Regions from separate parts of the Nonomuraea sp. C10 genome, predicted to be linked through region 1. Evidence: riboswitches for the same ligand, from Rfam matches in the RefSeq annotation. Region 1 holds a riboswitch; the other holds the start of a gene.
What was found. A riboswitch is a leader RNA that binds a small molecule or an ion and turns the genes downstream of it on or off. The one in region 1 is predicted to bind guanidine.
Positions count from the first base shown of each region.

Region 2: another riboswitch for guanidine. It lies ahead of FR742_RS31715 (multidrug efflux SMR transporter); the one in region 1 lies ahead of FR742_RS15300 (multidrug efflux SMR transporter).

Region 1 covers NZ_VPFF01000001.1:3,372,324-3,375,521, forward strand. Annotated here, with positions in the region: gene FR742_RS15295 (hypothetical protein) at 223-792, opposite strand; guanidine-III (ykkC-III) riboswitch at 1,276-1,341, shown strand; gene FR742_RS15300 (multidrug efflux SMR transporter) at 1,374-1,688, shown strand; gene FR742_RS15305 (PHB depolymerase family esterase) at 1,730-2,722, shown strand; gene FR742_RS15310 (serine hydrolase) at 2,742-3,198, shown strand, end outside.
Region 2 covers NZ_VPFF01000003.1:68,135-71,332, forward strand. Annotated here, with positions in the region: gene FR742_RS31705 (tripartite tricarboxylate transporter permease) at 1-808, shown strand, start outside; gene FR742_RS31710 (YoaK family protein) at 792-1,445, opposite strand; guanidine-III (ykkC-III) riboswitch at 1,598-1,663, shown strand; gene FR742_RS31715 (multidrug efflux SMR transporter) at 1,683-2,006, shown strand; gene FR742_RS31720 (hypothetical protein) at 2,071-2,418, shown strand; gene FR742_RS31725 (hypothetical protein) at 2,387-2,830, shown strand; gene FR742_RS31730 (dihydrofolate reductase family protein) at 2,837-3,198, opposite strand, start outside.

The sequences.
Region 1 (3,198 bases):
CAACCAGGGAGCCACTGTGTGCGCCAGTGTGCATTCGTGTGACATGTGTGTGGATGGTCGGCGTGAGATCCCGTGAGGACGTGCTCACCGCTGGGCGGGTCCTTGCCGAGGCGCGCCCGGCGGGACGCATGTCGCCAGAGGACGAGCGGACTCCTCGACGGATACCCGTGCCGTCTCACGGATGCGATTGCGCGTTCAGCACCACCACGCTTCTCACTCTCGTTAGTGAGGCTGGGTTTTGAGCGGTGTGGGTGACACAACTCCGTTAGGGTGGTTGTAATGGAATACGCGGATAGCGCTAGCTGGTAGCGGGGCTCCTATGATCGTATCGTAGTCTCCCGCGATGATGGCTTTTCGCATTTCATATAGGCGTTCAAGAGAGGCGCGTAAGTCCGCTCTACTGCCGTATCCGTGTCGTGCGGCAAATACGCGAGCTTGGCCTTCTAGGACCTGCCATGCACTTCGGCATCGCCTATTGGTGATGACGCGGGTCTCTCCCTGTAGAAATCCCGCAGCCGCTACTAGTCCTGCCGCTATCAGGGCAAGGAAAGCTGCCGGGATACGGGCGTCGGCCGAGGCAAGCCCTGTTGCGCCTGAGATGCCTGCCAACACTGCGGCAGGCAGCCCTAGCACGATGTAGATGATATTCCACTTCTTGGCGCGTTTCCGAGCTTTTTCTGCGCGTGTATAAGCCTCCTCGGCCAGGCGGGCGATTTCTTGGCGAAGATGGGCGATCTGCGCGTCCTCGGCGCTATCCGTGAAAGTGATGCGCGCGGCGTCTGGCTGAGTCATGCCGTGATGATCGCACCTTGCCTGAGGCTGGTGAAGCTATCGAAGCCGTGACTTTCTCAATATGTCGTGGGGTGGCTACCCTCGCCCCGCGAGCAGTATCTGTAGCTTGCCCACGGCAGGTCGGGCCTGCTGGTCCATCAGCACCGCGCGCACAACCATCTGGGCAGTCTCCCGGACATGGTTTGCGGAAGCCGGCGAGTGGGGAACCGATCAATTCGGCCGCGATCCTCGCTCCGGTATCCACGCCGCCGATCGCCGCCACGCTGATCGCCTCGTGCAAACGGGCATTGATTCGGATACCTGCACGGGCGCCCGATCGTGAGCGCCCGCCCTGATGGTAAGCCGGTCCCGTACTGGCGTGGGGCGGGTCTCCGGGTGGTGGCGGCGGGCCGGCTCCTTGGGTGCGGTCCGCGGGGTGTCCGGGGGGTTCGGCTCCGCCGGACCTGGCTGATCGTGGCGGGGGGTGGCTGGTAGCGTGGCGGGTGGCTGCCCGCTGCGGGTCACGCCCCGGACGAGCGCGTCGTACCCGGCATGACAAGACGACGTGGACCGTGGTCTGTTCTCCTGCGGAGGTGCGTGTCGTGGCGTGGGTCGTGCTGGTCGTGTCCGGGGTGCTGGAAGCGGTGTGGGCGGCGGCTCTGGCTTCGTCGCAGGGGTTGTCGCGGTTGCGTCCCGCGCTGCTGTTCGTGGCGGCGCTGGCGGTCAGCATGGCGGGGCTGGGGTACGCGCTGCGGACGATCCCGGTCGGCACGGGTTACGCGGTGTGGGTGGGGATCGGCGCGGTCTGCACCGCGGTGTACGGGATGGTGTTCCTCGGTGAGGCGGTCACGGCCGCCCGGCTGGTGTGCCTGATGCTGATCGTCGCGGGTGTGGTGGGGCTGAGGTTGGTGTCCTGACGGGATCTCCCGCGGACTGCCTGGGGAGGGCGGGAGGTGCCATGGGCGGGGGGCGGGGCGTCGGCGTGGCGCTGCTGACGGCGATGCTGGTGGTGGTGACGGCCGCCGGCTGTTCCGGCCAGTCGCCGGAGCGGCCGTCGGCCGCGCCCACCGCCGTCCCCACCGCCGTCCCCACCGCCGCTCCCCCGCCGGACGGTTGCGCGGGCGGGCCGCGGCTCGCGGAGGGGCGGCACACGATCGAGTTCGGCGGGCTGGAGCGGGTGTTCCTGCTGGCGCTGCCCGAGGGGGACGGCCCGCACCCGGTGCTGCTGAACCTGCACGGGCTGGGTTCCAACGCGCGTGAGCAGGCCGCCTACAGCCGGCTGCCGCGGGTGGGCGCCGAGCGCGGCTACGTCGTGGCCACCCCGCAGGTGGCCAAGGGCAGGCTCGCCTGGACGCTGCCGAACGGGTTCGGGCCCGACGACACCGGGTTCCTGGGGGCGCTGCTGGACCGGCTGGAGCAGGAGTTGTGCGTGGACCGGCGGCGCCAGTTCGCGGCCGGGCTGTCGTACGGGGGCGGGATGGCGGCGGCGCTGGCGTGCTCGATGCGGGGGCGGCTGGCCGGGGTGGCGGCGGTGGCCGGGCTGAGCCTGGTGCGGCCGTGCCCGGAGCCGCCGCCGGTGACGCTGGTGTCCTTCCACGGCACCGCCGACCGGACCGTCCCGTACGGGGGCGGGCATCCGCTGCGGGACGCCACCGGTGACCTGCGCAAGCTGGCCGAGATGGTGAAGCTGCCGCCGGTACGCCGGAGCGCCGAGGGGTGGGCGGAGGCGCTCGGCTGCCCGGAGCCGCGGGTGAGCTCTCCCGTACGGTCGGTCGAACTGCGTGCCTGGGACGGGTGCGCGGCGGGGGCGGACGTCCGGTTGTACACGGTCGGCGGCGGCGGTCACACCTGGCCGGGGCCCATCGAGGTGCCGCGGCTGGGCGCCACGGCGCGAGGGCTGGACGCCAGCGCGCTGATCCTGGACGCCTTCGACGCCGCCGAGCCGCGCTGACCCCCTAGGCTTGCTGTTCATGACTCAGGTGGGACAGGTGACGGCCCGCGCGCTGATGCGCCGCCTGGCCGTCGAACAGAGCGAGTCGCGGATCCCCTCGATCATGGCGGCGGTGGTGCGTGAGGGGCAGGTGGCCTGGCAGGGCGGTCGCGGCCGGACGGCCGGTCCGCCGGGAGGCGAGCCGACGCCGGGCACGCAGTACCGGCTGGGGTCGATCACCAAGAGCATGGTGGCGGTGGTCGTCATGCGGATGCGTGACGAGGGCCTGCTCGATCTGGCCGATCCGGTCGGCAAGCATCTGCCGGGGGTGCGGGCCGGGGAGGCCACGGTCGCGCAGCTGCTGTCGCACACGGGCGGGCTGACGGCCGAGCCGCCGACCGACTGGTGGGAGCGCACGCCGGGCGTGGAGGCGGGTGAGCTGCTGGGCAGGCTCGGGCCGGCGCATGTCAAGCATCGGCCGGGGCGGCGCTACCACT
Region 2 (3,198 bases), on a different contig from region 1:
CGACAAGGTGCGGAACCTCTGGCCGACCCGGGAGGACCGGCGCCGCATCGTCGCCCCCATCCTGCGCGGCACCGGTCTCGGCGCGGCGCTCGGGGTCCTGCCCGGCGGCGGCCACGTGCTGGCCTCGTTCACCTCGTACGCCGTCGAGAAGCGGATCTCGAAGCGGCCGCAGGAGTTCGGGCACGGCGCGATCGAGGGCGTCGCCGGCCCCGAGTCGGCGAACAACGCCGCGGCGCAGACGTCGTTCATCCCGCTGCTCACCCTGGGCCTGCCGGCCCACCCGGTGATGGCGCTGATGATCGGCGCGTTCATCGTGCACGGCATCACCCCCGGCCCGAACGTCATCACCGACGAGCCCGCGCTGTTCTGGGGCCTGATCGCGTCGATGTGGATCGGCAACGTGCTGCTCGTGCTGCTGAACCTGCCGCTGATCGGCATGTGGGTGCGCATGCTGCGCATCCCGTACCAGGTGCTGTTCCCGATGATCATCCTGTTCGCCTCGATCGGCACGTACTCCCTGGGGTTCAACGCCTACGACGTCTACGCGATCGTGCTCTTCGGGCTCCTGGGCTACATCCTGATCAAGTGCGGCTGCGAGCCGGCCCCGCTGCTGCTCGGCTTCGTCCTCGGCCCCCTGCTGGAGGAGAACCTGCGGCGGGCGCTGATCATCTCCCGCGGCGACGCGTCGGTCTTCCTGACCCGGCCGATCTCCGCGGCGCTCCTGGCCCTGTCGGTGGCGGCGCTCGCCCTCTCCGTCCTCCCGGCGATCCGCAAGCGCCGCGAGCAGGTGTTCACCGAGGACGAGTGAGCCCGGCCATCGTGAGGGCGGCGAGCACGGTGACGAGCGGGATGGCCGGCAGCGCGGCGGGGACCAGCGTGACCACCAGGGTCCCCGCCGCCGCGCCGACCACGACCGCCGTCAGGATGGCGATGTCGCGCACCATGGCCCCCGCCAGGCCGCCGGAGGTGAGCAGGGCGGCGATGACGCCGGTCAGCGTCCCCGTCAGGTACGTCGTCGACACCACCCGGCGGCCGCCCAGGGCGCGCATCGCCGCGCTCTGCAACCCCATCGCCATCGCGGTCAGAACCAGCAGGACGTGCAGCGCCACGGCGGACGGGCGGCCACCGGTCACCTCCCAGCCCACCGCGAACGCCACCAGCGCGAGCAGCTCCGCACCGAGCACCGCGATCATCCCGCCGCGGCCCGCGACACCGGTGCCGGCGGCGACCCCCAGCACGTACCCGATGACCGCGGTGACGGTGGTGAGCAGGTGCCCGAGGTCGCCGGTGCCGATCGCGTAGCCGGACACCACCAGGTTGCCGGTCATGACACTGCTGAACACCCCGCCGAGCCGGATGAAACTGGCCGCGTCGACCGCTCCGGTGCCGACGGTGAGGACCACGGCCATGGCGGTGAGCGGAAGGTCCAGCCGCTCGCGCCCCATCAGCGGCGCGTCACGAGCCCACGACCGTCCCGCATCGCACCCTCCCCACACCCGATGTCAACGCTCCGTACCCATTCCACCACGAATCGCCACCACATGCCTGACACGCGCGGCCGATGGAATGCGGGCGCGGTCGCCGCCGTTGTCGGAAGTGCGAGCCCGACCATGGGTCCGCCCGGACGAGACGCGCCGTACCCGGCCTGCAAAGACGACGCTCCTTTCATGGAAGGAGCCGTCATGGCTTGGATCATGCTGGTCGCCGCGGGTCTCTTCGAGATCGCCATGGCCTACGCGCTCAAGCAGAGCAACGGGTTCTCGCAGGTGCTGCCGAGCATCGGTTTCATCGTCTTCGCCGTGCTCAGCTTCGGTCTGCTCGCGCTCGCGCTCAAGACCCTCGACGTCGGTACGGCCTATGCCGTCTGGACAGGCATCGGCGCGGTCGGGACCGCCGCGCTGGGCATGATCCTGCTGGGAGAGAGCGTGTCCCTCCTGAAGCTCGCCTCGATCACCCTCATCATCGCCGGCGTCGTCGGCCTCAACCTGGCGAGCGGGGGCCACTGACGGGCCCGGATCCGAGGACGTCGAGACGACCTCGCCCGACATCCTGGTGGGCACCCCGTCGTACATGTCACCCGAAGGGGCGAGCGGGGCGAAGCAGGACATCAGATCGGACATCTACTCGCTCGGCCTGGTGCTGGGCTTCGCCGCCACCGGCCGATCCCCCGCGGGCAGCGAGAGCGTGCCGAAGGTGCTCTACCGCATCATGCAGGGGCACCTGGACTTCGACGGCAGCGAGCCACCCCTGCTCGACGTGGTCGTGCGCGCCACCCGGCGCGCACCGGACGAGCGCTTCCAGCACCCGGACGAGCTGCGGGCCGCGGTGCCCGGGCAGGAGGTCACGCGGAACCACCAGGGCGCCAGACCGCCGCTGGGGGGGCACGGTGTTCCTGATCGAGGGCGTCTCCTGCCCTAAAGGCCACTTCACCGACGGCAACCGGCTGTCCTGCATGGTCTGCGGCGCGCAGCTGGGCCCTCATCTGACGCGCTACCAGGCGGCCCGCCCCAAGCTGGGCGACCTCGTGTTCGACGACGGCCGCGAGCTCCCTCTCGACGGTTCCTATCTCATCGGCGCCGCCCCGCCATCACACCTGGGCACCCGTACGGTGAGCCTCGCCGACGCCGGTGACAACCATCTGTCCATCCGGCTGGACGGCTGGACGGTCTGCGTCCACAATCTGGACACGACGAGCGGGACGGAGATCTCCTACGCCGAGGGCGACGAGTTCCACGGACTCCCGCCCGGAGCCGTCGTGGACCTGCATCCGGGGATGACACTCCGCCTGGCCGGCCGGGCGACGATCACCTATCGCGGCCGCGACTCCTGACCGCCGTCACCGGCGGACCCGGTAGGCCAGGTGGAGCACCCGGTCGCCCTGGATCACCACGTGCGGGTCTTCCAGCAGGTGCTGAGCGTCGACCGAGCCGAAGTAGCGCTTGCCCGAGCCGAAGACCACCGGCACGACGTCCATCGCCACCTCGTCCACCAGCCCGAGGGCCAGCGCCTGCCCGCCGACGTCGCCCGCCGCCACGGCGACCGTGCGCTCCCCCGCGAGTTCCCTCGCCTTGGCGACCGCCCGCGCCACGTCGTCGACGAAGTGGTACGACGCCTCCGGGTGCCAGCCCTCGGGCCTGGGCCGGTGCGACACCACGACGACGTGCTCGCCGGCCGGCGGGCGGCCCTCCCAGCCGTTCG